DNA from 4 places in the Mesorhizobium sp. B2-4-19 genome. Region 3 is predicted to be linked to each of the others. Evidence: riboswitches for the same ligand, from Rfam matches in the RefSeq annotation. Region 3 holds a riboswitch; each other region holds the start of a gene.
The links. A riboswitch is a leader RNA that binds a small molecule or an ion and turns the genes downstream of it on or off. The one in region 3 is predicted to bind cobalamin.
Positions count from the first base shown of each region.

Region 1: it holds a riboswitch for cobalamin, as region 3 does, so the genes downstream of both, bluB (5,6-dimethylbenzimidazole synthase) here and FJ546_RS07815 (DUF1636 family protein) in region 3, are expected to answer to the same signal.
Region 2: it holds a riboswitch for cobalamin, as region 3 does, so the genes downstream of both, FJ546_RS05820 (aromatic ring-hydroxylating dioxygenase subunit alpha) here and FJ546_RS07815 (DUF1636 family protein) in region 3, are expected to answer to the same signal.
Region 4: it holds a riboswitch for cobalamin, as region 3 does, so the genes downstream of both, FJ546_RS10960 (CbtB domain-containing protein) here and FJ546_RS07815 (DUF1636 family protein) in region 3, are expected to answer to the same signal.

Region 1 is NZ_VFUV01000001.1:288,376-296,149, forward strand. It holds gene dxs (1-deoxy-D-xylulose-5-phosphate synthase) at 1-264, opposite strand, end outside; gene FJ546_RS01335 (pirin family protein) at 366-1,286, opposite strand; gene FJ546_RS01340 (DUF2277 domain-containing protein) at 1,326-1,592, opposite strand; gene FJ546_RS01345 (exodeoxyribonuclease VII small subunit) at 1,691-1,942, opposite strand; gene FJ546_RS01350 (histone deacetylase family protein) at 1,946-2,872, opposite strand; cobalamin riboswitch at 2,993-3,173, shown strand; partial or broken gene bluB (5,6-dimethylbenzimidazole synthase) at 3,346-3,852, shown strand; gene FJ546_RS01360 (hypothetical protein) at 4,026-5,009, opposite strand; gene FJ546_RS01370 (TetR/AcrR family transcriptional regulator) at 5,246-5,854, opposite strand; partial or broken gene FJ546_RS01375 (MFS transporter) at 5,974-7,214, shown strand; gene ribB (3,4-dihydroxy-2-butanone-4-phosphate synthase) at 7,272-7,774, opposite strand, start outside.
Region 2 is NZ_VFUV01000002.1:541,531-549,304, forward strand. It holds gene FJ546_RS05790 (alpha-glucosidase family protein) at 1-496, shown strand, start outside; gene ugpC (sn-glycerol-3-phosphate ABC transporter ATP-binding protein UgpC) at 528-1,640, shown strand; gene FJ546_RS05800 (DUF680 domain-containing protein) at 1,724-1,960, opposite strand; gene FJ546_RS05805 (DUF680 domain-containing protein) at 2,028-2,267, opposite strand; gene FJ546_RS05810 (DUF680 domain-containing protein) at 2,338-2,544, opposite strand; gene FJ546_RS05815 (DUF680 domain-containing protein) at 2,617-2,814, opposite strand; cobalamin riboswitch at 3,309-3,509, shown strand; gene FJ546_RS05820 (aromatic ring-hydroxylating dioxygenase subunit alpha) at 3,623-4,870, shown strand; gene FJ546_RS05825 (hybrid-cluster NAD(P)-dependent oxidoreductase) at 4,891-5,988, shown strand; gene FJ546_RS05830 (alpha-ketoglutarate-dependent dioxygenase AlkB) at 6,084-6,713, opposite strand; gene lysM (peptidoglycan-binding protein LysM) at 6,941-7,405, opposite strand; gene arfB (alternative ribosome rescue aminoacyl-tRNA hydrolase ArfB) at 7,495-7,774, opposite strand, start outside.
Region 3 is NZ_VFUV01000003.1:356,811-364,584, reverse strand. It holds gene FJ546_RS07835 (ABC transporter permease) at 1-348, shown strand, start outside; gene FJ546_RS07830 (substrate-binding domain-containing protein) at 420-1,409, shown strand; gene FJ546_RS31120 (hypothetical protein) at 1,768-3,360, shown strand; gene FJ546_RS07820 (PAN domain-containing protein) at 3,344-4,552, shown strand; cobalamin riboswitch at 4,682-4,889, shown strand; gene FJ546_RS07815 (DUF1636 family protein) at 4,980-5,378, shown strand; gene FJ546_RS07810 (ABC transporter ATP-binding protein) at 5,375-6,163, shown strand; gene FJ546_RS07805 (ABC transporter substrate-binding protein) at 6,211-7,158, shown strand; gene FJ546_RS07800 (iron ABC transporter permease) at 7,158-7,774, shown strand, end outside.
Region 4 is NZ_VFUV01000005.1:70,846-78,619, forward strand. It holds gene FJ546_RS10925 (creatininase family protein) at 1-756, shown strand, start outside; gene FJ546_RS10930 (tyrosine phosphatase family protein) at 841-1,389, opposite strand; gene cobD (threonine-phosphate decarboxylase CobD) at 1,386-2,432, opposite strand; gene cbiB (adenosylcobinamide-phosphate synthase CbiB) at 2,431-3,405, shown strand; gene cobO (cob(I)yrinic acid a,c-diamide adenosyltransferase) at 3,402-4,016, opposite strand; gene cobU (bifunctional adenosylcobinamide kinase/adenosylcobinamide-phosphate guanylyltransferase) at 4,018-4,533, opposite strand; gene FJ546_RS10955 (CbtA family protein) at 4,526-5,344, opposite strand; gene FJ546_RS10960 (CbtB domain-containing protein) at 5,360-5,539, opposite strand; cobalamin riboswitch at 5,572-5,770, opposite strand; gene FJ546_RS10965 (aromatic ring-hydroxylating dioxygenase subunit alpha) at 5,902-7,077, shown strand; gene FJ546_RS10970 (MFS transporter) at 7,081-7,774, opposite strand, start outside.

The DNA of each region.
Region 1 (7,774 bases), on a different contig from region 3:
GGTCAGGATCTTGTGCGGATAGGCCTGGTGGCCGACATCCCAGATCAGCCGATCGTCAGGGGTGTTGAAGACATAGTGCAGCGCCACCGTCAGTTCGACCACGCCGAGGCCGGCACCGAGATGGCCGCCGGTGCGCGACACCGCGTCGACCAGTTCGAGGCGAAGCTCGGACGCCAGTTGCGGCAGCTCACTCTCGTCAAGCGCGCGCAGGTCCGCCGGGATGCGGACCTTGTCGAGAAGCGGCGTATGCGGCGTTGCGTTCACGGGAGCTCAGGCTTTCTGTTCAACGGCGGGATAAGCCGCCGGCCGGCGAAAGTAAATGCGTGTCGGTGACGCGGATCTATCAGGTCCCCTCGCAGATTTCCTCAGCTTTCCGGCAGCGGGATGAACTCTTTCTCATCTCCAGGAACGATATCGAAGCGTCCCGTCTTCCATTCCTGCTTGGCCTGTTCGATGCGCTCCCTCGACGAGGAGACGAAATTCCACCAGATGTAGCGCTGCGAGCCAAGCGAGGCGCCGCCGAACAGCATGAAATGCGCACCGGTTTGCGACGATATGATGATCTCGTCACCCGGCCGGAACACCAGGAGCCGCTCCGCCGGAAAGACGTCGCCCGAAATCGCGACCTCGCCTTCCAGCGTGTAGATGGCGCGCTCTTCCGCGTCGGCCGGAATCTTTATGCTGGCGCCCGGCGCCAGCCTAAGGTCAGCGTAAAGTGTCTCGGAATCGGCCCTCACCGGGGAGCGAAGCCCCTGGAAATCGCCAATGACGATGCGGCCGCGGACGCCTTCGGCATCGATCTCGGGCAGCCGCAAGGCAGCGGTGTTCTCGAACACCGGCGCCACTTCCTCCTTGCCATCGGGCAAGGCGAGCCATGTCTGCAGGCCTGAGATCGACATCGCCGCGCCGCGCAATTCCTCCGGCGTGCGCTCGGAATGAACGATGCCGCGGCCGGCGGTCATCAAATTCACATCGCCGGGCTGGATCACCATTTCGGTGCCCAGCGAATCCCGATGCCGAATCTTGCCATCGAACAGGTAGGTCACCGTCGACAGGCCGATATGCGGGTGAGGACGGACATCGAGAGCCTGGCCTGCCCGCAGGATCGCCGGACCCATGCGATCGAAGAAAATGAACGGCCCGACCAGCCGCCGCCTGGCGGTGGGCAGAGCGCGACGCACCTCGAAGCCGCCAATGTCCTTGGCGTTCGGGATGACCATCAACTCGATCTGGTCGCTGGCAAAGGCGTCGCCGGCTTCAGGGTCTTTCCCGGGAAAGAAGCTCATGGACTCTCCTTGTCATTGGTCGAGGGCCACGTGACGGCATCAGGCAAAGCGGATCGCCGCCTTTGCCCGCAGTTTGGCCGCCACCTCTTCGCGATTGCGCGGATGCTGGTTGGTTTCAAGCGAATCGAGAAGTTCGCGCGCCGATGCCGCGATGGCCTCGACCGCATGATCGAACGCATGCTGGTTCTGTTTCGACGGCCGTGTCGTTCCGCTCAGCTTGCGGACGAACTGAAGGGCTGCGTCACGCACTTCGTCATTGGTTGCGGGCGGGTCAAAATTGAACAGGGTCTTGATGTTTCTGCACATCGCTTCCGTATCTCCTCTTGTCCTGGAGCCGTTTCAATCGGGGCGAGCTTAATCCTCAACCATGATCGTGTCCAAAACCGGTAAGGCTGCTCCGTGCCTCAGTCCGCGTCGAGCGGCTCTGTTCCGACCGGCTTGCCGTCGCGCGACAGCCTGATCTTCTCGACCTTGTCCTCGGCGGCCTTCAGCAGCCGGTCGCAATGCGCCTTCAGCGCCTCGCCGCGCTCGTAGATCTTGATCGACTGGTCGAGCGGCACGTCGCCACGCTCCAGATCATCGACGATCTTCTCCAGCGCGTCGAGCGCCTGCTCGAAGCTCATCGCCTTGACGTCTTCGTTGGTTTCACCAGCCATCATTCATCCTTTCATCAGTCGCCCGACATGGGCGGCGACCGAAAATGCCAGTCCTTGCAGATCGTAGCCGCCCTCAAGCAGGCTGACGAGCCGGTTGCCGCTGTGGCGCGCGGCGCGCTGCATCAGCTGGCCGGTCGCCCAGTCGAAATCGTCCTCGGTCAGGTTGATCTCGGCCAGCGGATCGCGGTGATGCGCGTCGAAACCGGCCGAGATGATGATCAGGTCAGGCGCGAAATTGTCGAGCGACGGCAGCACCCGCGACAGGAAGGCATCGCGAAACGCCTCGCTGCCGGCCTGCGGCGCCAGCGGCGCGTTGACGATGTTGCCGGCGCCGGTTTCGGTCTTCGCGCCAGTGCCGGGATAAAGCGGCATCTGGTGCGTCGAGCAATAGAGAACCGAGGGATCGTCCCAGAAAATATCCTGCGTGCCGTTGCCGTGATGCACATCCCAGTCGACCACGGCGACACGCTCGGCGCCATGCTTCTTCTGGGCATAGCGCGCCGCGATCGCCGCCGTGTTGAAGAAGCAGAAGCCCATCGCGGTGGTCTTTTCGGCATGATGGCCGGGCGGCCTTGCGGCGACGAAGACATTGTCGGCGCGGCCTGCAAAGACGTCGTCGACGGCGGCGTTGGCGGCGCCGATCGCGGCGATCACCGCCTGCCAGCTCTTGGGGCTGGCGGTGGTGTCGGCATCAATGCGGGCAATACCCTCTTCGGGAATGGCGGCACGCACACGGGCGACGAAATCGGCGGGGTGCGCGTAGAGGATAGTGGCTTCGTCGCCCTCCGGCGCCTTGACACGATCGAGCGCGGCAAAGGCCTCGTCGTCGAGCACGCGCTCGATGGCGCGCAAGCGGTCTGGCCGCTCGGGGTGGCCGGGCGGCGTGATGTGTTCGAGGAAGATCGGGTGCGTGTAGAGACGGGTTGTCATGCCCCCTATCTAGTGCCCCGGCGCCGCGATGGCCATGCATTGCGGCTCGATCACTGGGGAAAATCGCGCCTGCGTCCGTTGGCGTCGCTGCGGGGATTGGCGCGGCCAAGGCTTCGGCGTAAGGTCGCGCCACTGCCTGGTGCCCGCCGCAAGCGGGAGAATCGGGAACACGGTTGAATCCCGTGGCGTGCCCAACGCTGTGAGGGGGACCGCGCCGGTAAATGCCACTGTCGATGACGGGAAGGCACCGGACGCGGGTTGATCCCGAGCCAGAAGACCGGCCTGGCAGGCATCGTCATCCGCATGGTCAGGCGGCTGGCATCAGAGCAACGTGCGTCCAGTTGGATGCACAAAGTGCGCTCTGACGGTGTGGAACTATTGCAATCGCAAGGGGACGAGCGATGCCGGAACACATGACCGCTCCTGTGGGCGACGGATTTGACCAGACGGCGCGCGACGCGGTCTATCGCGCCATGTTCACGCGGCGCGACGTGCGCAGCCATTTCCTGCCCGACGCGCTCGACGACGAGGTGCTGGCGCGGCTTTTGCTTGCCGCACATCACGCGCCATCGGTCGGCTTCATGCAGCCATGGAATTTCATCGTCATCCGCGACGCCGCGCGACGGGCAGAGGTACGCGACCTGTTCCTGGCCGCGCGCGAACAGGAACTGCCTGAAATCGAGGAGGAACGACAGGCGCTCTACCGCAAGCTGAAGCTCGAAGGTATCTGCGAAAGCGCCCTCAACATCTGCATCACCTGCGACCGCCGGCGCTCGCAGGGTTCGCCGCTGGGCCGCTGGCACAATCCGGAGATGGATCTCTACAGCACGGTCTGCGCGGTGCAGAATTTCTGGCTGGCCGCGCGTGCCGAAGGCGTCGGCGTCGGCTGGGTCAGCATCATCGAGCCGCAAGCGTTGAAGAGCCTGCTGTCCATTCCCGAGCATGTGACGCCCGTCGCCTATCTCTGCGTCGGCCGGGTTTCCGAGTTCGCATCCAAACCAGACCTGGAAACACATGGCTGGGGCCGGCGGCTGCCGCTGCCCGACCTGATCATGAGCGAGACTTTTTGCGGGCAAGGTGAGGCGCCACTGAAATCGACCGTGGCCCGCCTCAACGCCTCCGATGTCGCGCCGGCGACGACCTGCCCAGCCGATCAGTTCGTCGCGCCGGCCGTGCCCCAGCGCGAGCCACCAAAGGAGGCCAGCGCCTTGTCCTTCAACTCCCTGAACTTCGACGAGGCCTCGGCCAGCCTGATATCCCAGGCCGGATCGGGCACCTGGCCGGCGATGGTCTTGAAATAGACCTGCATCAGGCAAGCGATGGCGAAAGGCTCGATGAAGGCCGCCTTGAAGGCCCAGGCGAGGACGATGGCGAGCACGAAGGCCCAGCCGGCGAGCTGTCCGGGCATGATGAAGAGAATGGCGCCGGCCGGAGCCAGCATCAGCAGGAAGATGACGAAAGAGACGCCCCACATGATGACCGCCAGCCAGACGGCGTTCTTGACCATGGTCTTGCCGTTCTGGGCGTAGAGCACCACGCCTTGCCGAGCGGTTTCGAACGGTGAGGACGAGTTGATGCGGATGTTGTAGCCGAGGATGATCTCGTCGACATAGGTGAGCGACAGACGGATCACCGTGTTGATGAAGGAGACCAGACCGCTCAGCCCCGGAATGGGCAGGAAAGCGGCGATGCCACCGAGCAGGCCGGTGATGGCGCGGATGGCGCCCTTGACCAGCTGGTCGACGACGAAAAGGATATTGGCCTCGGCGAAACGCTCGGTCACGACCTGCCTGGCATAGGCAATCTGGTTCTGGCCGTCGGGGACATCCCGGCCGTCGATCAGATGGACCATCACGGCGATATGGCCGGCCTTCACGACGTAGAGGATATATTCGCGGATCCAGTAGACGGCGATCGAAACCACGCCGAAGCCGACCACGCCGCCCCACAAGGCAAAGGACAATGGCCCGTCGGGATCCGTGGAGATATGGCCGATGCCAAAGCCGACCGACGCTCCCGTGCCGGTCGCCACAATATAGGCAAGCGTGATGCCGAAATAGACGATCATGCGAAAGACAATGAAAGGCCAGGTCCGCATCATGATGGACACCGACGTGCCGATATCGAAATCCCACATGCCCGAATCTCCCCTCAGAGATGGCTGGGAAGGATGCGCTCACCCCGAGGATTGTCAATCATGAGCGGTGGACAGCTTCGCTTTCAATCTCCTCAGGGCCGTAGCCGACAAGCGATCCCTCAAGAGCAGGCGCAAAATCGCAGGATGGGATACCACTTACCTCAAGACAATCCTCGGTAGCCCAACCCGTTAACCCGGATTCGGAGCCCTGGGTGGACAGCGGCGCGCAACGGGATTTAGCTCTGTTGCGAAGCTGGTTTTCTGAGCAGCCCCTCGAGCAGTTGCTTGAACGCCGCAACCACGATCTTCGACGTCGCTTCCGGGTCGTTCGAATTGGCGATCCGCTGCGCCGCCTGGCTGCTCGCCCCGTTGATCAGCCGCGCGGCGGTCTCGGGGTCGACGCCCGGGACGACCACCCCTTCCCCCTGCAGCGCGGTCAGATGATCGGTCATTGAACCGACGCAGGCATTGGCATTCGACCATTGCGCGGGATCGCCCAGTACGGCCGGACCGTCGCGGAACATGATGCGCTGGATTTCCGGCTCCAGCGCCATCTCGATATAGGTCGTGCACTCGTCGACGAAATGCTGCCAGCGGGTCGGCGCTCTCGACGCGACCTCATTGACCCGAGCAGCCATCTCGCCGTCGATTTCGGCGATAACCGCCTCCAGCAGTCCCTTCTTGTCGCCGAAATGGTGGTAGAGGGCGCCGCGCGTCAGCCCGGCCGATGCCGTGAAATCATCCATCGACGCTTCGGCATATCCGATCGTGCCAAAGGCCTGGCGGGCCGCGGCAATCAGCTTGGCGCGCGTCTCGGCGATCATTTCCTTGCGGGGTCTGTGCATTTCCGGCTGGTCCTATTCACATACGCTCCGTATGCCAATTGACATACGCCGCGTACGCTCTATCTAATCCTCATACGCTTCGTATGTAATTGTCGAACCGCCCTTTGTCGAGGAACCCCATGCAAAACCCCTATTCGGAAATCTTCCGCGCCCCTGGAGCGAGGGGCTTTGCGGCCGCCGGCTTCATGGCGCGCCTGCCGATCGCCATGGCGCCGATCGGCATCGTGGCAATGCTGTCGCAGACGCGTGGCGAATACTGGCTGGCGGGTGCCGTCTCGGCGACATTCGCGCTGGCCAACGCATTCCTGGCGCCGCAAATATCAAGACTGGTCGACCGCCTTGGCCAGACGCGGATCGTCGTGCCCACGACAATCATCTCCGTGCTCGCCTTCATCACGCTGGTCGCGGCCGCCAATCAGGACTGGCCGGTCTGGACGCTGTTCGTGTCGGCGCTGCTGGCGGCGGCCATGCCCAGCATGCCGGCCATGGTGCGCGCGCGCTGGACGGAGCTTTTCCGGGGTCGGCCCGAGATGAACACCGCCTTCGCCTTCGAATCGGCGGCGGATGAACTGGTCTATATCGCCGGCGCATCGCTGTCGGTCGGCCTCAGCGCCGCCCTGTTTCCGGAAGCGGGCATGCTGGCAAGCACACTGTTCCTCGCCTTGGGCTCGACCGCGTTCATCCTGCAGCGATCGACCGAGCCGCAGGTGCGCCCGGTGGACCATGGCTTGAGCGGCTCGGCGATCCGCCTGCGGCCGGTACAGGTCATCACCTTTGCCCTGATCTTCATCGGCGCGACCTTCGCGACGACGGAAGTGAGCACGGTGGCCATCACCAAGGAGCTCGGCCAGCCCGGCGCAGCCAGCCTCGTCATCGGCGTTTACGCGCTGGGGTCGTTCGTGCTCGGCATCATTGTCGGCGCGCTCAACCTGAAGGCACCGCTGCAACGCCAGCTCGCCATCGCGGTCGCCCTGGTCGCGCTCGGCACGCTGCTGCCGCTCACCGCCAACAGCGTACCGCTTCTGGCGCTGACCGTCTTCATCAGCGGCGTGGCGATATCAGCGGCGTGGCGATCTCACCGACCTTCATCACGGCCTTCGGACTGATTGAGCGGCATGTTCCCGAAGCGATGCTGACCGAAGGCATCACCTGGGTGACCACCGGGATCGGCATCGGCATGGCGCTGGGCTCCTTCGCCGCCGGCGCCGTGGTGGATGCGTTCGGCGCCCAGAACGGTTTCTGGGTGTCGGTGGCATCGGGCACGATAGCGCTCGCCACTGTGCTGCTCGGCCAGCGCATCCTGGCCACGCATAAATGCGAGTTGGACGGATGCGAAGCAGTCGCCGTTCCGGCCGAGTGACAGCCAGCATATGTCGACATTCAGGTCAGGCCGACCTGACCTGAATGTCGATATATTTTAGAGGATCTCGGTCTTGGCTATGTGGATGCCAAACCCTTCGAGACCGACATAGTGGCGCTCGCGCGAGGCGATCAGGTTGATCGAGGAAATGCCGAGATCCTTCAGGATCTGCGCGCCGAGGCCGATTTCACGCCATTCGTTCTCGCGGCGGCGCGCCTCTTCGTGATCCTCGCGGTCACCGCTCAGCGGACGCTTGCGCTCCTGGTGCGCGACGCCGACGGAGCCCTCTCTGAGATAGACGATGACGCCGCGTTTGCGCTCGCCCATCGCCTTCATGATGCCGTCCAGGCGATGGCTGGTGCCGAAGACATCCGTCACCACATCCTCGGAATGCAGACGCACCGGCACGTCCTCGCCATCGCGAATATCGCCGAACACGACTGCGACGTGATGCATCGTGTCCCAGGGCAGCGTGTAGGTGAAGACCTGCGCCTTGCCGCCAAGCGTGTCGATATCGGAGCAAGCGACGCGCTCGACCAGCGTTTCCTTGCGCTGGCGGT
Region 2 (7,774 bases), on a different contig from region 3:
GGGCGAGGCCGAACTGCGCTTCGAGGATCTGCAGGACCCCTATGGCATCCGCTTCTGGCCGGAGTTCAAGGGCCGCGACGGCTGCCGTACGCCCATGGTGTGGGATGGCGGCGCCAAGAATGGCGGCTTTTCCCAGGCCAAACCCTGGCTGCCGGTGCCCGCCAAGCATCTGGCGCAGGCGGTCAATGTCCAGCAGGGCGACCAGACTTCGCTGCTCGAGCACTATCGGCGCTTCATGACCTTCCGCCGCGCCCATCCGGCCCTGGCCAAGGGCGACATCACCTTCATCGAAAGCGAGGGCGACACCGTCGCCTTCACGCGCCGCGCCGGCAATGAGCAGGTTGTCTGCGTCTTCAACCTGGGCGCCAACCCGGCCAAGGTTGACCTTGGCGGCCGATCCCTGCAACCTTTGCCGGGACACGGGTTTTCCGGGCAGGCGAGCACCGGTTCGATCGAGCTTGGCGGCTACGGCGCCTGGTTCGGGCGCATAGACTGAAATCTTTGAGGAAATCACTGGGAGGACACCAATGGCCGATGTCAATCTGAGACAAGTGAAGAAGTCCTACGGCAATCTCAACATTCTCCACGGCATCGACCTCGACATCAAATCGGGCGAGTTCATCGTCTTCGTCGGTCCATCGGGCTGCGGCAAGTCGACCTTGCTGCGCTCGATCGCCGGGCTCGAGGAAATCACGTCGGGCGAACTCAAGATCGATGGCGACGTGGTCAACGACGTGCCGCCGTCCAAGCGCGGCATCGCCATGGTGTTCCAGTCCTACGCGCTCTATCCGCATATGACGGTCTACGACAACATGGCGTTCTCGATGAAGATCGGCAAGGAGAACAAGGCCGAGATCGACCGCCGCGTGCGCCAGGCCGCGGAAATCCTGCAATTGACCAAATATCTCGACCGGCTGCCCAAGGCGATGTCGGGCGGCCAGCGCCAGCGTGTCGCCATCGGCCGCGCCATCGTGCGCAATCCGAAAGTGTTCCTGTTCGACGAGCCGCTGTCGAACCTTGACGCGGCGTTACGCGTCGCCACGCGCATCGAGATCGCCAAGCTCAAGGAATCGATGCCCAACACGACGATGATCTATGTCACCCACGACCAGGTCGAGGCGATGACGCTGGCCGACCGCATCGTGGTGCTGAAGGACGGCCATGTCGAACAGGTCGGCACGCCGATGGACCTTTACAAGAAACCCGGTAATCTGTTCGTCGCCCAGTTCATCGGCTCACCGGCCATGAACATCCTGCCGGCAACCATCGACAAGACCGGCAACCCGACCGTCGTCAGCCATGTCGGCGGCCGCAAGGCGACGGTGCCTATCATGACGCCGGCCTCGGCCAAGGGCGCGGCGGTCAGTTTCGGCGTGCGGCCCGAAGACCTGATGATCGCCAGCGGCGCGGACTATCTGTTCGAGGGAACAGTCGACTATGTCGAGCAGCTCGGCGAGGTCCAACTGGTCTATGTCGATATCGGCCGCGCCGACCTGCCGCTGGTGACCAAACTGCCGGGCAATGTCGAGGTCAAGCGCGGTTCGACATTGCGGCTGAGCGCCAATGCCGAGGACTTGCATATCTTCGATGCGGACGGACATTCCTTCGCGCTGCAAAAGCCGGAAGCAAAAGCGGCTTGAGGCCGCCGGTTCTGCTCGGTCAAGGCAACAAAAAAGAGCGGCGGGCCAAGCCCACCGCTCTTTTGGAAAATCAACTTCGGCTGTTAGCGGCCGAAGAGGTTCCGGTCGCTGCCCTGGGGAGCGGACGGCTGCACGTCGCCCGACGAATTGAGCAGCTTGTAGACAGGCGAGCCGGTGTTGCGCACCGAAGAGGTCTGCCCGGTGTCAACGTTGGCGGTCGCCAGCTTGTTGATGTCGGTGCCACCAACGTTGTCGTTGCCAGCATAGGCGGTGCCGGCGGCGATCAAAAGCGCGGCGGCGGTGAGAACAATCTTTTTCATTTTAGGACTCCTGAATTTTTATGTTGCGGCGAGCAGCGGACTATCCCGCCGCTCTGCCGGGGCGGCTTTAACGGCTGCCGTAGAGATCGCGGTCGCTGCTCTGGGGAGCCGAATTCTGGGCGCCTCCGGACGAGTTGAGCAACTTGTGGACGAACGAGCCGCTGTCGCGGATGGCGCCCGTATGCGAGGTGTCGACGTTGGTGGCTGCCTGCTTGTTGATATCGGTCCAGCCAACATTGTCGTTGCCGGCGAAAGCGCTGCCGGAGATCGCCAGAACGGCGGCGGCAGCAAGGATGATCTTCTTCATTTCAAGTACTCCTGAATTTCCAAGTCCCCGGGCGGCGGGCAAAACCCACCGGCTGCCGGGGGATCGGCTGTTAGTTGTTGCCGAAGAGGTTACGGTCGGCGCCCTGCTGAGCAGGCACCTGGGTGGCCGGAGCCGACTTGTCGACCGAAGCCGTGTAGGAATGGTCGACCGCAGCGGCCGGCTGGTTGGCACCGTTGGAACCGTAGTTGTCGCTGCCAGCGAAGGCGCTGCCGGAAATGGCCAGGACGGCGGCGGCAGCAAGGATCATCTTGTTCATGTTAGTCTCCTGAATTTCTCAAGGTCGGCCAGAGCGGCGGGCGAAAAGCCCGCGATTAGCCGGGATCTGTTGTTAGTTATTGCCGAAGAGGTTGTGATCGGCTCCCTGGGCAGGCGTCTGAGCAGCCGGTTCCGACTTCTTGGTCGAAGCGGTGTACGAGCTGTCGACAGCCGTGGCTGCGGCGGCAGTCGAACCGTAGTGGTCGCTACCAGCAAAGGCGCTGCCGGAAATAGCCAGAAGGGCGGCGGCAGTGAGAACAATCTTTTTCATTTTTGGTACTCCAGTATTTTTTCCGTCCGTCTAGCGGCGTGTCCTGGGATTGAAATCGCGTCGTTCGGACAGCCCCGATGTGGGAAAGCCAGTTCGCCGTTTCCAATCACGAAGTTGTTCCGTGTGGACCAAGAATCCGCTACTTGAAATTGTGCCAAGGGCTCCCAAACAAAGCATTTTTCTTCTCGATATCAAGTACTTAATAAAATCCAGCCGCAACATCACAGACTGTATCGGAGGTCCATCGTTCACACCGTCCTGCACGCACCGTCAACAGAAACGAACCGTTCGGTTCGATTTTAGAGTCTGCTAATAGTCACTTTTCGAAACCGTTAACCTCCTTTGCCCCGTTCCGGGTCGATTTTGACAGCCGGTACTGCTATCGGCGGAGACGATTTTCGTGACCGCTGCCCGTGACCTGATCGTTGCGCATGCGTGTCGCGCCGCATGGATACGATGTCGCTTTCATGCCGATGTCGCAAACGCTGTCGTGATTAGATCATGTCATCTCAGGTGCCGCTTCGTGACGACGGGCGGAGAATTGGGAAGCCGGTCAAAATCCGGCGCTGCCCCCGCAACGGTGGTGGAGTTCAAGTCGCAACGGGAGACCACTGGGCGAAAGCCTGGGAAGGTGTCGCGACCGTCCGCAAGGACACTCCAGAGCCCGGAAACCAGCCCGAGATTTTTGAACTCGACTGATCGCGGTGGGCGGTCAAGAGGCGGATCGCGCGTGCCCGGCTTTCGCCGAGCCGCGTCTCATCCTTCCTCAATCACCACCAGTTCAGTCCTTGAAGTATGGGGACAGGACATGGATGCGCGCAACGATATGCTGAGGCTGTTGAATGGCCGCAGAGAGGGCTTCTCGCTCGAGCAGCCCTTCTATACCGATCCCGATTTCTTCAAGCTCGACATGGAGCTGATCTGGTATCGCGACTGGCTGTTCGTCGGCCATGATTGCGAACTGCCCAAGCCCGGCAGCTTCACCACCGTACAGATCGGCGACTACCCTGTCGTGCTGGTGCGCGATCAGCAGGGCAAGATCAACGCCTTCCACAATTCCTGCCGCCACCGCGGCAGCCGCGTCTGCAACACCGACAAGGGCGTGGCCGCCAAGCTGGTCTGCCCCTATCACCAATGGACCTATGAGCTGGACGGAAGGCTGCTGTTTGCCCGCCAGATGGCAGACGGCTTCGACAAAAGCCAGTTCGGCCTGAAGCCGGTCGCCTGCGAAAGCGTGGCCGGCTATATCTTCATCTGCCTGGCCAAGGAACCCGCCGACTTCGCGCCGATGCAGGCGATGATCGAACCCTATCTCAAGCCGCACCGGCTCAGCGAAGCAAAGATCGCCTTCGAGAGCACGATCGTCGAGAAGGGCAACTGGAAGCTCGTCTGGGAAAACAACCGCGAGTGCTATCATTGCGCCGGCAATCACCCGGAACTGTGCAAGACCTTCCCGGAAGCCCCAACGGTGACCGGCGTGCAAGGCGCCGACAGCGATCCGGAAATGCTGGCACACTGGGCCAAATGCGAGGCGGCCGGGCTGCCGAGCAAGTTCCGCATCGATCCGGCCGGGCAATACCGCGCCACCCGCGCGCCGCTGCTGCGCGATGCGGTCAGCTACACGATGACGGGCAAGCGGGCGGTGAAGAAGAACCTTTCCGACAGCGTCTCGGCCGACCGCATCGGCTCCTTGCTGCTTTACCACTACCCGACGACCTGGAACCACATCCTCGGCGACCATGCCGTCACCTTCCGCGTGGTGCCGATCAGCGCCACGGAGACCGCGGTGACGACCAAATGGCTGGTGCACAAGGATGCAGTCGAGGGCGTCGACTACGATCTTGCCGAACTCACCCATGTCTGGACCGAGACCAACGACCAGGATCGCCGCATCGTCGAGGAAAACGCGTTCGGCATTCTGTCGCCAGCCTATGAGCCCGGTCCCTATTCGGAGCTGCATGAGGGCGGCGTGATCCAGTTTGTCGAATGGTACGCGTCCTTCATCGGCCCACGGCTTGCCGAAGATGGCCGGCCGGCCCTGCGCAGTGTCGCCTGAGAGGTTTGGGGATGAACGCGATGACGGATCTTGGCCTCTATCGCCATCTCGATCAGATGGCGCCCTGGAACGACAGGCTGCAGGTACTGGAAGTGATCGGCGTCAGCGACGAGGCGCCTGACGTCAAGACCTTCACCTTCCGCTCCGACAACCAGACCTGGTTCCGCTACAAGCCGGGCCAGTTCGTGACGCTGGAACTGCCGACGTCGGACGGACCGCTGATGCGCACCTATACGCTGTCGTCGTCGCCGTCACGGCCGTTCTCGATCGCGGTGACGGTGAAGGCGCAGGCCGGCAGCATCGGCACACGCTGGATGTTCGATCACCTTGTGCCCGGTTCGCACGTCAAGGCCTATGGGCCGAGCGGCGACTTTTCGCTGCACAGCCACCCGGCGGCCAAATATCTGTTCATCTCGGCCGGTTCCGGCGTGACGCCGATGATGTCCATGCTGCGTTGGCTGAACGATTGCGCGCCATGGACCGATGTCGGCTTCGTCAACTGCGCGCGGCGCGCCGAAGAGATCATCTTCCGCAAGGAGCTCGAACTGCTCGGCGGCCATATGCCGGGCCTGTCGCTCGGCTTCATGATCGAGGAGCGGTCGAGCCGCGAGGGCTGGTATGGCCATATGGGCCGCATCGACGCGATCCGGCTGCCGCTGCTGGCGCCCGATTTCCGCGAACGCGAGATCTTCTGCTGCGGTCCGGATCCTTTCATGCGCGCCGTGCGCGGCATGCTTGAAGCCGCCGGCTTCGACATGACGAAATACCACCAGGAGAGCTTTGCCGTACCCGCGGTGGAGGAAGTCCCGGCGCCGTTCGCGTCGCCCGGGGAAGACGGCATTGCCGTTCCCGTCGAGGCAACACCGATCCGCTTCGCGCTTTCGGATGTCGATGCCGAGTGCATCGCCGGCCAGACCGTGCTGCAGACGGCGCGTTCCTCCGGCGTGCGGATCCCCGCGGCCTGCGAATTCGGCCTGTGCGGAACCTGCAAGGTGAAGAAAGTCTCCGGCGCCGTCGAGATGAGCCACAATGGCGGCATCCTCGATCACGAGATCGATGACGGCTTCATCCTCGCCTGCTGCTCGAAGCCGCTTTCGGCTCTCGAAATCGAGGCGTGACGGCGTCGGGCGACCCCGGCACGACAGCCTTGCCAAGCAGTTGCGGCTGTTTCCAGGACCCTGGCGACCTCGGTAGGACGCGCGTCGGGATCGGCCTATAAGGCGTTCTCGTGCGGCTTCGTCACTCGCCGCAGCGTCAGATTGATCCTGCCGCCGTTCTTGAGCAACGCCGAGGTCGAGGGATAGATGCGGTCGACGCCGTGGAAGGCGAGACGGCCCTCGCCGCCGAGCACGACGACGTCGCCGCTCTTCAGCCTGAACGATTTGGTGGCGCCGTCGCGCGTCGTCTGGCCGACCCTGAACAGGCAATCGTCGCCCAGCGAGACAGAGACGACAGGCGCCGAGAAATCGGCCTCGTCGCGGTCTTGGTGCAGGCCCATCTTCGCGTCGGCCGTGTAGAAATTGATAAGACAGGCCTCCGGGGGATTCGGATAGCCCGACACCTGCATCCAAAGATCGAGCAGGCCCTGCGGGATCGGTGGCCATGGCTCTCCGGTCAGCGGATGCGTCGGCTGGTAGCGATAGCCCCGTTCCTTGTCGGTAACCCAGCCGAGCGGGCCGCAATTGGTCATGCGCACGCTCATCTCCTTGCCGGTGCGCGGCATCGCAGGGACGAACAGCGGTGCCTGCTGGACGATGCCTCTCACCTCTTCGACCAGCATCTCCTGAACGGCGCGGGAGAGATAGGCCGGCATGTGGCGGACGCCGTTGGGCAGAACGAGCATGGAATAACGCGCCTTGAGATGGTTCGAGCCCGCAAGATGCCACCATCAACGGAAAACAGCGACCCGAAAGCCGTCGCCGATTGCATTGCAGCGGCTAATGCTATCTGGGGCAGGGCGCAACATCACGGCCTCGCTGAAGCGCAGCTGGTAAAAAATGGAAAACGCCGCGCGTCCTTTCGGATGCGCGGCGCTTGATCAAGCCGTTTCGAGACGGCCTCGCAGCCGAATCAGGGGATGCGCAGCACCTGGCCCGGATAGATTTTGTCCGGGTGGGCCAGCATCGGCCTGTTGGCCTCGAAGATGGCGGTGTTCTTGGCGCCCTGGCCCTTGCCGTAGCTTTTCTCGGCGATCTTCCAGAGGTTATCGCCCTTCTGGACGGTGTAGAAGGTCGGTTCCTTGGCCGGGGCAGCTGCCGTGCCGGCGTCCGGCGCGACCTGCAATTCGTCGGCCTGCACCTTGGAGACGCCCAGCGTGTTGCCGACGGCGATGACCGCCTTCTCGAAGATCGACTGGTCCTTGACCACGCCCTTCAGCACCGCCGTGTCGCCCTGCACAACGACCTGCACGCCATCGGTGCCGAGCTTGTGTGAATCGAGCTCCTTCTTGAGCGTGTCGGCCGTGGGTGCGGCTTCCTCGTCGCCGCCGATGCCCAGTTTCTTGCCGACGCTCTTGACGAAATCGAACATGCCCATCTCTGGTCTCCCTTGCTGTGGCAATGGCGAAACCTCGCATCTGCGGTGCGAAATGGAAAGCCGCTTTATACACGCGGCTGGTGTAGTGCTTAATCGTTTTCCACCCGGCCGCGCAGCTTCTTGATCGTGCCGCGTCCAGCCTTGCCCTTCAGACGCCGCTCCACCGCGCCTTTCGAGGGGCGCGTCTTCTTGCGAGGCGGCGGCGGCGGTTCGGCTGCCTTGGCGACAAGCGCCGTGAGCCTCGCTCGGGCGTCCGCCCGGTTCTGCTCCTGGGTGCGGAAGCGCCCGGCCTCGATGACGATGACGCCGTCCTTGGTGGCGCGCTGGCCGGCAAGCTTGATCGTGCGGGCACGCACGCGTTCCGACAGG
Region 3 (7,774 bases):
GTGCCAGTTTCGATGGTGAAGATCTCGGTCTATGCCATCACCGGTTTTGCCTCGGCCCTGGCCGGCATCGTCCATGCTGGCCAGTTCAATTTCGGCAGCGCCAATGACGGCATGGGCTACGAGCTCACCGCGATCGCCGCAGTGGTCATCGGCGGCACAAGCCTGTTTGGCGGCGCCGGCTCGATGGTCGGCACCGTGGCCGGCACCATCATGCTCGGCGCGCTCGCCAACATCTTGCAGCTCAACAACATCACGCCCGCCATGCAGTTGCTCGCGACCGCCGCGATCATCGTGCTGGCGGCAGTGCTTCAATCCCTCGTTCGCCGCCGCGAGGGTTTGGGTCGTTAGGAGGAAGGCGGCAACAAAGTCGAAGTCAAACCAAGGTCTGGCCCCCCGGCCCGACGAGGAGGAGAGCGAGTATGAAAACCACAAGACAAGGAACGAGGAGCACGCTTCGTGCCGTGCTTCTGGCAGGCGCGGGCCTGTGCATTGCAGGAGCCGCCCAGGCTGCCGACCCGATGGTCAAGGCCTGCGCCAAGGACGGCCAGTTCATCATCGGCTTTTCGCAGGCCAACAATGCCGAGCCCTATCGCCAGCATGTCAATGACGAACTGACGGCGGCGGCCAAGGCGGTGCCGGGCTTCACGCTGCAGATCGCCGACGGCGCCGGCAACGTCAACACGCAGACCTCGCAGGTCGACAATTTCATCACCCAGAAGGTCGATCTGCTGCTGATCTCGCCCTTCGAGGCGGCACCGCTGACGCCGGCGGTGAAACGCGCCATGGATGCCGGCATCCCGGTCATCGAGCTCGACCGCAAGACGGTCGGCGATCCCGGCAAGGACTACACCGCCTTCATCGGCGGCGACAATTACAAGATCGCGCTCGAGGCCGGCAAATACACCGCCAAGACCCTGCTGCCGGATGGCGGCGAGGCGGCGGTGCTGGAAGGCTTGCCGAGCTCGACGCCGGCGGTCGAGCGGCTGAACGGCTTCAAGGACGGCGTCAAGGGGAATGCCAAGATCCAGGTCGTCGCCGAGCAGGCCGCCGACTGGGTGCCGGACAAAGCCCAGACCGCCTTTGCCGCCATGCTGCAGGCGCATCCCGACATCAAGGTGCTCTATGCCTCCAACGACATGATGGCGGCCGGCGCGCTGCTTGCCGCCAAGGGAGCCGGCAAGGACGTCAAGATCATCGGCACCGACGGCTTGCCCGGACCGGCCGGCGGCATCGAGGCCGTCGCCAAGGGCGACTGGGCGGCAACCTTCACCTACCCGACGGGTGCGAAGGAAGCGATCGAGATGTCGAAGAAGATCCTGCTCGACTGTGCGACTTCGGTGGAGCCGACTGTAACGGTGGAGACGACCGCGATCACGGCGGTGAATGCCAAGCAGCTGATGGGGAAGTGAGGGGCGATTAGAGCTCGGCGCTGAGGTTGAGATAGCAAGGCCCCGCGGGGCCTTGCTCGTTTTTTGGAGGAGGCTCTGCCGAAGAATTGCAACTTCGAGCCTCATCTCGGTCAGGCAGGCGTGTCATGTGTGTTCGGAAGCTGTTGATCAACAGTGCTGACACAGCAATACTAATCTCGGGGAGGGAGAAGCGCTTCAGATATAAGAGCTTGGTATAGTCGCCACACAAATCGCCTCAGCCTTAACTACGACTCAGGATAATTGCCGATACCCACTCATAACAGTTGCGAACATAGTTACTTTTCGGTGTAATGCCATCAGATCCGAGCGGGTGGGTTTGCCGGATCGGGGGCGCAATATGCAAACAACGATGGGCCAAAAGCTCGCGACCTATGGGCAGTGGACTTATAGGGGGGCATGGGCGCTTGAGCTCGCAGCGGCGACTATTGGTCTTATGACTGGCGTAGCTCTTGGCTATCAAGCTTTCGCGGCGAGCGAGTCCGTCACTGCGATGGATCTGACACTCGCAAGTGCACCATTTTTGATGGTCGCCATCGCAGAACTTACCAAAATCCCAATTGCCACTCTGCTTTTCAGCGTATCGTGGGTGTGGAAGCCCATAGTGCTCGTCTTCCTGTTGATCCTCGCGGGTATCACGTTCGAGACCGTTTTTATGGGAATGGAGCGAGCGGGCGCCCTTCGTCAGCTTCGCTACGAAGATTTGGTGAACAAGATTGACGCGCTGGAACAGGAGGCGTCGAAGCTTGCCTCGGCAGATGAACTCGGCAGGAAAGCTGATCAGGTTGACCAGGCTCGCGCCGAATTTGAGGAGATGACCGCCCTTGCCGAAAAGTCCCGTGCCGGCTTCCAGGCACAAATTGCGGAGGTTGACGCTGAATTGCAGGGGGCAACAGCTCTTACTCCGGAGGCATCCCGTGTTCGAGACCAGATCGAAGAAAAGAACACGGTTCGATCGTCGCTGATTGAGCAGCGCGATGCTGAGATCAAAGACGCCGTCGACCAATTCGAACGCCAGCGCGACAGCTTCGTCCAACGCATCAAGATGGCCCGAGACTCAGGCGACAGCGATTCAGCTCGGAAGTTGGAGGATGAGGTCGCCAAGCTGGCAAATCCAAGGTCCAAAATCGGCGCCAAGTTCGACGCTCAAATAAATCCACTGGAACAGGAAATAGCGTCACTTCGATCGGATTTTGACCGGCTACGTGCGAGCAGTCCGCCGATGACGGCCGACCAGCGGCAAAAGCTTACAGGTCGGCGATCGAATCTCGAGCAGACACGCGATGCAGACGCCGCCAGTTGGCAGAGACGACTTGACGAGGCGGGCAAGAGGCTAGCCGACGCCCAAGGCGCTGAAGCCAACAAAGCGACCGTGGCCGCGCAAAATCAGGTTAGGCAGGATCAAATAGCCAAGGAAGTCGCGGCCCTCGAGAAGGAGCGGATTCCAATGGCGCGCACCGACCAGGTCAGGCGCATCGCGGCAAGATGGTACGGTGCAAAGCCAGAGCAGGTGACTCCGGAACAGGCAGGTGTGATCTCAGTCATTTGGTTCAGTTCGCTTGCCGTGATCGCGGCGCTCGCCGGGCCGATCACAGCGATGGTGGCGCTCGCTCTTCAACGCATAGCCGCTCGCGGCGAAGTTCAGTCCCATAGCCGCCTGTCGTCGCTCATTCGCCGCATGCTCTTGAGCTGGCGGTGGCGTCGCATTCGGACGATCGAGGTGCCGGTCGAGAGGGTCGTCGAGAAGGAAGTCGAGAAGCGCGTCGAGGTCCCCGTCGAGATTGAAAAGGTCGTCAAGGAGATACTCTATGTTCCGCTGTTTACCGATGATCCAGAGGTGCTTCGAACGGCTCTGAATCAGGAGCTGCCGCCAGAAGTTGCCGATCTGGTGACGTTGTCGATGAAGGGGCGGGGCAATGCTCGTCCGGCATAATACCGCACTTCTAGAGCAGGCCGTCAGTCTAATCGTAAAGCGGTCTGCCATACCGACACTACAGGCCGAGGCCGCAGCTCAGGAGAAAATCTCTAGAGCGGCTGCATTGCGTCGAATTGCAACCGGAGGTGCAATTGCCGTGGCGGCAATTGGGATCGGCTTGGGCTTGAAGCTTGGACTTTGGCAGAACGACCCCACAATCCCAGAACCGAATACTCCGCGCGTAGAAGCCCCCGAAAAGCCCGCCGAGACCAGAGCAGATAAGCCTTCCATCCCACTGCCTACTCCACGGCCCACGCAAGTGCCGACGCCGCCAACGCCTCCAAAGGAACCGGATGTCGTCACAGTGGACTTCACGAAGTTCGCCACGAAGACGATCGACTTCCAGGGAGACAAATGGGAGTTGATTTCAGGCCATCACTTCAAGGACGAGAAAGACAGCTCTTGGGACACTGCGTGGTGCTATTCGCGTCGGATGGTCCAGGACGTCGACGTGAACGTTCAATTGGCAAACAGGCTAGGTCCAGAAACACAGCCTGTCTCACCCATATCTGCACCCGCGACTTTGGCACAGGTCGGTTTAACAGATGCTACGGCAATTCAGCTGGCAACGAATTGTGCGTGGCTCGATGGTCGTACTTTTGCAGCCGCGGATTTTGCCACCGATCCTCGTCGACAGGTGGGCGGCGTTTCCCCGCAGCCCCCGGTCATGACGACAGCGACCGATCCTGACACCGGCTTTGTCGTCGTATCGGGATGGGACGCGATTGGAAACGACCTACCCAACATGCCTATTCGAGGCGTCACTGCCGAGCAGTGCCAGAACGCTTGCGATCACGATTTTACGTGCTTGGCGGTTACATATAACACCAAATACCAGGCCTGCTTCATGAAAGGTGACGCTTCCGTTCTTGTGAAGAGCGAAGAATCAGTGATGGCGGCGAAGAAGGTTGTCGAAAGCAATCTGCACTATTCGAACTTGGTATTCGCAAAGAACACTGAGGTTTCCGGCGTACCCTATTGGACAGGACAGCTCAGGTATCCAGACTGCATCTTACAATGCGCGAATGAAAAATTGTGTATGGGTTTCAATTTCCGCAGCAAGGAAATGTCGTGCACGCTTTTCAACAGCGTCGCTCAATCATCCGACAACGTAGCAGTGGCCTCAGGAATCAAGAGCGTCGGGAACTAGCCGGGCGCGCGTGCGCGACGACAGGGGTTGACATCGCCGCGAAACATCGCTTCAAACGTAATGTTATTACATATAGAACATGCAGCGACGGCGTCGCAAAAAACTCATTGCGATGCGATCGATGGAAATCTACGGTGGGTGCGTGATGGTCCCCGCGCCGAAAGGCAAGGGGTGAAAAGGGAACACGGTGAGACCCGCAAAAGGTCGAGGCCGTGGCTGCCCCCGCAACTGTAAGCGGTGAGCAAGATCCGACATGCCACTGGCCGGCAAGGCTGGGAAGGCTGGATTGCGCCGAGACCCGCGAGCCAGGAGACCTGCCATCGGCTGAGTTGACCGGACGGGGTGTGCCGGGAGGAGACGTGGACGTCGGTCTTGTCGGCCGGCTAGCCGACATCCTTCCGTCGCCAGTTTTGAAAGTGACGGAAAGTTGGACGGCGCCATCGATCATCGCATCATCGTGTGCACGCTTTGCCGTGACGTTCCGACCGGAATCAGGTCGGGCGAAAGCCTGTGCGTCGATTTGCGCTCCCGGCTCGCGGTCTGCCATGAACCCGCCGTGGCGCATGGCTTCACGGTTGAAGGTGCCGAATGCATGGCGGGCTGCGCGCGGCCGCTGACGGTGGCCTTCGAGGCGCCGGGCAAGGCCTCTTATCTCTTCGGCTCCATCGACGCCGAGGCCGACGCCGGCGATCTCGTGCGATTTGCCAGGCTTTACGCCTCGCTCGCCGACGGCTGGTGCAATTCCGGACAACGTCCGCCGCGACTGACCGGCAAGACGCTGGCCCGCATTCCCGGGCCGGCCAAGTTTCCGGGCAACAGCCGATGACAATGCCACTCCTCGAAGCGCGCGACCTCAGCGCCATGGCCAATGGCCGGCATCTGGTCCACGCCGTCAGCCTGTCGGTGGCCTCGGGCGATCGCCTTGCCATCATCGGCCCCAATGGCGCCGGCAAGACCACGCTGCTGCGCATGCTGTCGGGCATGCTCAAGCCAAGTGCGGGCGAGGTGAAGCTTGGCGGGCGCCGCCTGGACCGTATCTCGACCGCCGAGCGGGCGCTGCACATCGCCGTCGTCGGCCAGACCGACCAGCCTGACCCGCGGCTGGCGGTGATCGACTATGTCGAGCTCGGCCGCGTCCCGCATGCCGGCCTGAGACGCAGGGGCGAGGAGCGCGACATCGTCGTCGACGCGTTGCGCCGGACCGGCCTGTTGCCGCTGCTTGGCCGCACCATCGGCTCGCTGTCGGGTGGCGAACGCCAGCGCGCCCAACTGGCGCGCGCCATCGCGCAGCAACCAAAGGTGCTGTTCCTCGACGAGCCGACCAACCATCTCGATCCGCGCGCCCGCGGCGAGCTGCTCGAGCTCGTGGCCGGCTTCGGCATGACGGTGATCGCGGTGCTGCACGATCTGGCTCTGGTGGCGCCCTTCGCCACCAGAGTCGCGGTGATGAGCGAGGCGCGGCTGCATGCGCTGGCGGCACCCCGCGAAGCGCTGACGCAAAAGCTGATCCGCGAGATTTTCGGCATCGACGTGTTTCGCCTGCGCCATCCGACCGAAGACCGCGAACTCACGGTGTTCGATGTTCCGAACCGCGCTGCGCCGCCATCCTGATCGACCCCATCCCTCATCCGACACCGTTCAGCCAAGGAGCAAAATCCGTGAAACGTCTCGCACTGTCGCTCGTCTTCTCGCTGCTGGCTTCGTCAGCCTTCGCCTTCCCGGTCACCGTCGACAGCTGCGGCAAGCCGCTGACCTTCGACGCGCCGCCCAAGCGCGCCGTCATCCATGATCTCAACATGGCCGAAATGGCCTTCGCGCTGAAGCTGCAGCCGTCGATCGTCGGCCTGACCGGCATCACCGGATGGTACAAGATCGGCCCCGAGTTCAAGGCCGAGCAGGGTTCCATCCCGGAACTGGCGCCCAAATACCCGACGCTCGAAAACCTCGTCGCCGTCGAGCCCGATTTCTTCTTCGCCGGCTGGTATTATGGCATGAAGCCGGGTGGCGACGTGACGCCCGACACGCTCGCCCCGCACGGCATCAAGACGCTGGTGCTGACCGAAAGCTGCGTCCATCTCGACAAGAACCGTCCGGCCGCCTCGATGGACCTGCTCTACGGCGATGTCGAAAAGCTGGGCAAGATCTTCGGCAAGGACGCGGACGCGGAGAAGCTCGTCTCCGGCTGGAAGGCGCAATTGGCAGACATCATGGCGAAAGTCGGCGACCGAAAGGGGACGCGGGTATTCCTTTATGACTCAGGTGAGGACAAGCCGTTCACCGCAGGCAAATTCGCCATTCCGAGCGCCATGATCACGGCGGCGGGTGGCGACAACATCATGGCCGACATGGACACCAGCTGGGGCAACACGGACTGGGAAACCGTGGCGTCGCGCAATCCGCAGTTCCTCATCCTGCTCGACTACCAGGATGGCGGCGGCTACAGGAAGCTGCTCGATTTCTTGAAGGCGCACCCGGCGATGAAGGAGACGGATGCGGTCAAGAATGAGCGCTTCGTGGCGCTCCGCTATGCCGAACTGACGCCCGGGCCGGCAAACATCGAGGCGATCGGCAAGATCGCCAGGGCGATGCATCCGGAAGCGTTCTGATGCTTGTTGCCCCTGGGCATAGATCCGGTGCGCTTTCGGGACACAAGGCATTCGCGCTGGCGATGGTGGCGGGCACGACGGCGATCGTCGCCCTCGTGCTGCTGTCGATCGCCTATGGTTCGACGCTGATCCCGCTGACCGACGTCATCGCCTCGCTTGGGCAGGCCGTCGGGTTGAACGAACACCAGGTGTCTGGCCCGGTCGGCAAGATCGTCGTCGATCTCAGGCTGCCTCGCACGATCCTGGCGGTCTGTGTCGGCGGCGGCCTCGGCATAACAGGCGCCTTGCTGCAGACGGTGACCCGCAACGATCTTGCCGATCCTTTCCTGTTCGGCCTGTCGTCGGGGGCGGCCGCCGGTGCCGTTTCCGTCATCACCGTCTTTGGTGACAGTTTCGGCATCTGGACCTTGCCGGTCGCCGCCTTCACAGGCGGCATATTGGCCGCCTGCATCGTCCTGCTGCTGGTCGCGCGGGTGAGGGGGCAGGGACCCGAACGGCTGATCCTCGCCGGCCTTGCCGTTTCCTTCCTGTTCACTGCCCTGACCAACTATCTGGTTTTTGCCGGCGACCAGCGCGCCGCCCATTCGGTGCTGTTCTGGACGATGGGCGGGCTCGG
Region 4 (7,774 bases), on a different contig from region 3:
GAATACGCCTCGATCGATCCGGAGGCGACGATCGCCGTTCTGCCGGTGGCGGCGATCGAGCAGCATGGACCGCATCTGCCTGTCTCGACCGACACTTCGATCATGAACGGCATGCTCGACACGGTGATCGCCCGCCTGCCCGACGATCTCGACATCCGCATCCTGCCGGTCCAGGCGGTAGGCAAGTCGAACGAGCACCTGCATGCGCCGGGCACGCTCACCTTGCCGGCAACGACGCTGGTCGAGGCCTGGACCGAGCTTGGCGTGTCAATCGCCCGCGCCGGGGTGCGCAAACTCATCGTCGTCAATTCGCATGGCGGCAATGAAGAGATCATGGGCATCATCACGCGTGAATTGCGTGTGCGCGAAAAGATGCTGGCGGTGAAGACGAGCTGGCAGCGTTTTGGCCGTCCGGCCGGCATGTACACCGAACTCGAGGACCGCCACGGCATCCATGGCGGCGATGTCGAGACCTCTTTGATGCTGCATTTCCGGCCCGACCTCGTCGACATGGGCAAGGCCGATAATTTCGTTTCCAACGTCGCCGTGGCGGAGAAGGAGTTTTCGCTGCTGCGCCACACCGGCACCCATGCCTTTGCCTGGATCGCCAGTGACCTTAACCCCAATGGCGTGGTTGGCGACGCCAGCATCGCGACATCGGAAAAAGGCAGGCTGACGGCAGAGCATCAGGCCGACGGTTTCATCAGCCTGCTCAGGGATGTGCGCAAGGCGAAGCTCGCCGACTGGCTGAAGTAACTAGAGCAATTCCAGGAAAAGTGAGCGGTTTTCCCGGGAAAAGCGCGTAGCGCTTTCCCTTGGGAATTGCGTCAGAACAAAGCGTTAGAGTGGTTCGCCGTTTCCATGAAACGGTGAAACGCTCCAGCCGTCTATATCAAGCGCGAACGGCGTGCCTTCGAAGGCGTCGGCGCCGCGCCCGATCGACTGGATCGCCTCGATCATCCGGCCGTTGCGATCCAGCAGCGCGTCGGCCACGGCAATGAGCCGTGGATTGGGTGTCGCCGAGGGCGACAGCGCCCGCAGCGTCCAGGCCAGTTCGGCCTCGTCGCGTGTCGGCGCCAGAGCGGCGGCGATGATGTAGGCCGAAGCGGTCGAGCGGCTGATGCCGGCATAGCAATGCACGACCATGGGCTTCGCCCGGTCCCAGCGGCGCGCGAAATCGAGCACGTCGCGGACATGCTCCTCGCCAGGCATGGTCATGCCTTCCTGCGCCACCGCTATGTCGTGCATGACCAGATGCAGATGGTTTTCCCGGACAATCGAGGCCGGTCGCACCACCTCGGTTCCGGCGGCGAGCAGCGACAGCATGCGGTCGGCGCCGGTCCTTGCCACCGTTTCCTCGACCTTTGCCAGCGAGCAGACATGGATCATTGCTTCGAGCCCTTCGATTGATCCTCGCGCCGCGCCGCCCATTCGGCAAGGGCGGATTCGAGCCGCTGCCATTCCAACTCGCTCCCCGGCAGGCCGGCCCGCAACACCAATGGCCGATCGTTGAAGTGGCGAAGCAGAATGCCCCTCTCGCCAAGCGCCGAAAACAGGCCGGCGACATCCGGAAGACTGATATAGCGGAACAGCGTGGTGCCGCCCACGACCGGCACGCCGAAACGGCCGAACAATGCGTCCAGCCGCGCGGCTGCCTCGGCGAGCGATGCCCGCATCGCGTCCTGCCAGCCAATATCGGCAAGCGCGCGAATGCCATAGTCCAGCGCTGGACCGGCCACTGCCCACGGCCCGAATTGCCTTTCCAGCAATTCCACCGTTGGGCGATCGGAAAGCGCGAAGCCAAGCCGCAGGCCGGCCAGCCCAAAGAACTTGCCGAAGGAACGCAGCACGACAAGCCCGCCTTGATCGACGTCGCCGGCGAGGCTGTGCTGACGCGGGCCGACATCCATGAAGGCCTCGTCGACGACCAGCAGCCCGCCTCTGGCGCGCAGCCCGGCGGCCAGCGCCAGCAACCGGTCGCGCTCGATGACGCGCCCATCCGGGTTGTTCGGATTGACGATGATCGCAAGGTCGGCATCCGCCAGCGCGGCAAAATCGCTGACTTCGCTCACCTGGTGCCCGGCGATCGCCGCGGCGCGCGCATGCTCGGCATAGGTCGGCCCCAGCACCAATGCCTTGCCGGGTCTCACCAGCGAGGCCACGCGCGGCAGCAGGATCTGCGTGCCGGGCGCCGCGACGACATTGGCCGGCGACGGTGAGCCATAGGTACTGGCCGCGATCTCCGTCAACTCCCGGGTCCGCCCCGCTTCCGGCAATCGCGACAGCGAGGTGGCGGGCAGGTCGAAAAGCGGGTAGGAGTGCGGGTTGATACCGGTCGAAAGGTCGACGAACGGCAGAGGAGCGTTGGGGAAAAGCGCCCTCGCCCGGCCAAGACTCCCACCATGGTCCACCCCTCCATCAAGAAGCTTCATGTCAGTCCTGATCGCTTTCCTGTCTTTGGCCGTCGAATTCGTCCTGGGTTACCCGGACTGGCTCTTCCGCGCCATCGGCCATCCGGTGACGTGGTTCGGCAGGCTGATATCCTTTCTCGACTTGAGGCTCAACCGCGCCACTGATCCCGACGCGTTGCGTCGCCAACGTGGCGTCCAGGCGCTGCTGGTCATCGTGCTGGTGCCGGCGGTGATCGGCCTTTGCGTGCAGCTTGTCCTGCTCTGGTTCGTTCCGCTGGGGTTTTTCATTGCCGCCCTTCTGGCGACATCGCTGCTATCGCAGAAGAGCCTCTACGATCACGTCGAGGCCGTGGCCGACTCGCTCGAATCGGGCGGCCTCGCCATGGGCCGGGTCGCCGTCTCGCGCATAGTCGGCCGCGATCCCGAAGCGCTCGACCGCGCCGCCGTCTGTCGCGCGGCGATCGAGAGCCTGGCCGAGAATTTTTCCGATGGCATCGTCGCCCCCGCCTTCTGGACCGGTGTTGGCGGACTGGCCGGCGGCGCTGCCTACAAGGCGGCCAACACCGCCGATTCGATGATCGGCCACCGCACCCCGCGCCACGAGGCTTTCGGCTGGGCGGCGGCGCGCTTCGACGACTGGATCAACCTGCCTGCCTCGAGGCTGACGGCGCTGCTGGTCGTGCTGGCGGCTTTCCTGGTCAAGGACGCCGATCCCCGCAGTGCCTGGCAGGCGGTATGGCGCGATGCGAAAAAGCACCGCTCGCCCAATGCCGGCTGGCCGGAAGCGGCCATGGCCGGCGCGCTTGGCCTGGCGCTTGCCGGGCCACGCAGCTATGGCGGCATCGTGGTCGATGACGTCTTCATGGGCGAAGGCGGCTGCCGCGACGTCGACAGCGGCGACATCAGGCGGGCGCTGAAACTCTACCGCATCGCCGATTATTTGCTGATCGCGTTGTTCGCCGTGGTTTCGGTCATCGCCGTTCTTGCGTTCTAGAACTCGATCCCCTGCTGCGCCTTCACGCCTGCCGAAAAGTGATGCTTGGTCACGCCCATCTCGGTGACCAGATCGGCCGCCTCGACCAGCGCCGGCTTGGCGTTGCGGCCGGTGACGACGACATGTAGACCCTCGCGCCGCGCCTTCAGCGCCGCAACCACCTTGTCGAGATCGAGATAATCATAGCGCAGCGCGATGTTGAGTTCGTCGAGTACGACAAGGCTGATCGAGGGATCGGCGATCAACTCCAGCGCCTTGGTCCAGGCGGCCTCCGCGGCCGTGATATCGCGCTTCAGATCCTGCGTCTCCCAGGTAAAGCCCTCGCCCATTGCGTGCCAGACGACGCGGTCGCCGAAAGCGGCAAACGCATCCTTCTCGCCAGTGTGCCATTTGCCCTTGATGAACTGCACGACGCCGACGCGCTTGCCGTAGCCAAGCATCCGCAGTGCCAGGCCGAAGGCGGCCGTGGTCTTGCCCTTGCCCGGACCGGTGTTGACGATCAGCAGGCCCTTTTCGACCGTCTTGCTCGCCACCTCGGCGTCCTGCACCGCCTTGCGCTTGGCCATCTTGGCGCGATGGCGCTCTTCGTCCTTGTTGTCGATGTCGGTCATGTCACTTCACCTTCAGCGGCAGCCCCGCCACCATCAGCAGAACAATATCGGCGATCGCCGCGACCTGCTGGTTGAGCCGGCCGGCGTCATCGCGAAAACGGCGCGCCAGGGCATTGTCCGGCACGATACCTTGCCCGACTTCGTTGGAGACCACGAACCATGTGCCGCGCGGCCGCGACAGCACATCCGCCAGCCGCCGGCACTCGGCGCCGACGTCGCGATCGGCCAGCATGTGATTGGTCAGCCACAGCGTCAGGCAATCGACCAGCACCGGCTGGTTGTCGGGCAAGGCATCGAGGGTGCCGGCAAGGTCGAGCGGCGCGTCGATGGTCGTCCAGCCTTCGCCGCGCCGCGAGCGGTGCAGCGCGATGCGCTCACGCATTTCGTCGTCATAGGCTTGCGCGGTGGCGATATAGGTCCACGGTGACGGCAACGCCGTCGCCAGGATTTCGGCATGCGCGCTCTTGCCGGAGCGCGCGCCGCCAATGATGAAGGTCAGCTTGTTGCGGTCAGGCAAAGCTGTCGCGCAGGCTGGTCGCGGTGCCGGTGAAGCGTCCGCGCACGACGCCGACGACGGCGCCGAGCACCAGCCAGAACACCAGATTGGTCAACGTCACCGCAACCACGAACTGGTGGTGCAGGCCTTCCGGGATCGGCGTCTCGAAGCTGTCGGGCTGCGGCGCACCGACAATGTGCGGAGCAACGATCAGCGCCACGGCAAGGATGGCCAGCGGCAGCGACTTGCGGAACGCGATCAGGCCGAGCCCTATGGCGGTCGCGATCACCGTCGCCACCCACCAGATCTGGCGCTGGGTGAGGTCGGCCGCCGGCATGGCCGGCAGTTCCGGCGGCAGACCGAGACCTGGCGCCAGTGTGAAGATGGCAAAGCCGGCAAGACCCCAGAACACGCCCTGGCGCCAATTGCCGATGCCGCCGGCGAATTCCGAAACCGCGACCAGGATCAGCGCAAAGCCGATGCCGGTGACGACATTGGACACGACGTTGAAGGCAAAGCGCTCGAAGCCGTCGGCCGGTGCCCAGCCTTCGTCTTCGGCCGGAGCGGCGGCTGCGGCCGGCACCGGGGTGGCGGCGCTCATGGCGTTCGATGCCGCCGGTGCGGCGGAGCTCGTGGCGTTGCCCCCGGCGGCCTCAGTTGGCGCCGCCGGTGCGGCGGCATGGTCATGGCTATGGCCGCCTTCGGCCTGCTCGTAGACTTCCGCCTTGAGGATCAGCGGCACGGTGGCATAGGCCTGCATGCAGGCGAGGACGACGCCGGCCACGAGCCCTGCGATCGCCGCGATGAACACGACGTTGCGAAACAGATTCATGACGTCAGATCCTCGTCAGTGGCAGGGAAAAGCCATCGAATGCCGGTTGTCATGACCTGCATTGTGGACCGCATCGATATGCGAGAAGCCGACAAAGCCGATGATGAACGTGCCGAGCAACGCGGCGAGCGCCAGCTGCATGAAGCGCGACTGCGAGGAGACGGAGGTGCCGAGGGAGACGGAAGCGGTATTCATATCTTGTCCTTTCACCCTCCACCCGAGGGCCTGTCAGTTTTGCCGTCGTCGGCAGGTCTCCTGGCTCACGGATCAGCGCCCTTCCCCACCTTCCCGAAGACGAATCTTCAGTGGCATATGGAGAGGACTACCGCATACAGTTGCGGGGGCAGCCACGGCATTGGGCAAGAATTTCGCCCGCACCGCATTCCCTCTTGGCTCCAAAACGGAACCGACGACTGCATGACTATAGGGAAAATCACGACACGCGGCAAACCAAATTCCGCCGGCAAACAGCGCGATTGCGCCATGCCGTCTCCGGGCACGCCAATTGACATTTCTCCTGGTCGGGTGTCGGCTGGCCGCTTCACAGGAAGCCAGCCATGCAGCCCATTGCCGGCGAGCGCGCCCCTTACAATGGCCTGACCCAGGCCGAACCGACCCTGCCCTCATCGGCCTATTGGGACGGTGAGAGCTACCAGCGCGACCTCGACGCCATCTGGTACAAAAACTGGCTGCTCGTCTGCCGCGAGGCCGATCTGGCCCAGCCGCTGGCCTTCCGCCGGTTCCGCGTCGGCACGCAGGACATCCTCGTGCTGCGCGACGAAACCGGCGCCTTGCGCGCCTTCCACAACACCTGCCGCCATCGCGGTTCGCAGCTTTGCCAGGAGAGCGAGGGCCGGCTGAAGGCCCGGCTGATCACTTGCCCTTATCATGCCTGGTCCTATTCGCTGCGCGGCGACCTCGTGCGCGTGCCGTCGAAATCGCTGCCGGACGGCTTCGACAAGGCCGACCATCCGCTCTACCGCGTCGCGCTCTCGGTGTGGCGCGGCTTCGTGTTCATCAATCTGCAGGAGGGTGCGGCGGGCTCGGCGCAGGCATCCTTCGATGCGGCCTCCGGCAATCTCGACAACTGGCCGCTGGAAACTCTGGTATCGGCCCATGTGCTGCGCAAGGTGATGCACTGCAACTGGAAGATCTTTTGGGAGAACTTCAACGAGTGCCTGCACTGCCCGGGCGTCCACAAGGACCTGTCGCGGCTGGTACCGATCTATGGCCGCGGCCTGATGAGCCGGCACGACGATCCCGAATGGACGCGCCACGCCGACAATGACGCGCCGGAGTTTTCCGGAGGCCTGCGTACCGGCGCCGAGACGTGGTCGCGCGACGGCAAGACGCATGGGCCGGTCTTTTCCGGGTTGACGCCGGCCGAACGCGCCGCCGGCCAGACCTACGCCACCAGCCTGCCCTCGATGTTCATCGTCAGTCATGTCGACTATGTCAGGACTGTACGCCTGGTGCCGCTCGGTCCCGAACAGACGGAGCTTATCGCCGAATGGCTGTTCGCGCCCGAGGCGCTGGCCGCGACCGACATCGACAACATCGTCGCCTTCGGCACACAGGTTTTGGAAGAGGACGCCGCCATCTGCGAAGTCAACCAGAGGGGCCTGCGCTCGATGCGCCACCAGGCCGGCGTGCTCATGCCCGAGGAGTATGACCTGCACCGTTTCCACAACTGGGTGCGCGAACGCCATGCGGCGCTTGCACCGAAGCCATGATCCTCACAGAGACCTGGGCAGGTATCGCCACGTGACAAAACCGCAAACCGCTGCGAGCAGACCAAGCGTGACGAACACCGAGCCCAGCCCGAAGAAGGCCAGCACCACCGAATAGACAAGCGGCGGCGTCAGTTCGGAAAAATCGAGATAGGTGCGGTAGACCGCCGCCATCTGCGCCCGTTCATAGGAGCGCACGGAACGCATGAAGGCGGTCGAGCCCAGCGCGTCGAGCGCTATGGTGAAGAAGGCGCCGCACAGCAGGAAGGCGCCGGTGAGCAGCGGCACGCTCTCTCCGACCGTGCCTGCCGCCAAAAGCATCGCCGACATGGCGAAATAAGCGAAAGTCATGGTGCGCCGGCCGCCAAAGCGTTTTCCGGCCTTGCCCCAGAAGATCGCCATGAAGAGCAGCGCGTTGCCCGCCGAGACCAGCAAGCCGCCGGCCAGCTTGCCCTCGCCGGTGATCACCATGAACAGCGGCCCATAGACAAAGAACGTCGTCCAGAAGCAGGAACGGCCGAAGGCGATCAGCCAGGCAAGCCTCAATCTGGGCTGCGCGACGAAGCGGCCGATATTGGCGAGCGGATTGGCCGGCCGTGTCTTGCCGGGCCGGATTGATGGGTTGTCGCCCAGTCGATACGTCCAGAACAGCGCCAAAAGCGCCAGCGCGAACACCGCCACCGCGCCATGCGCGGCGTAG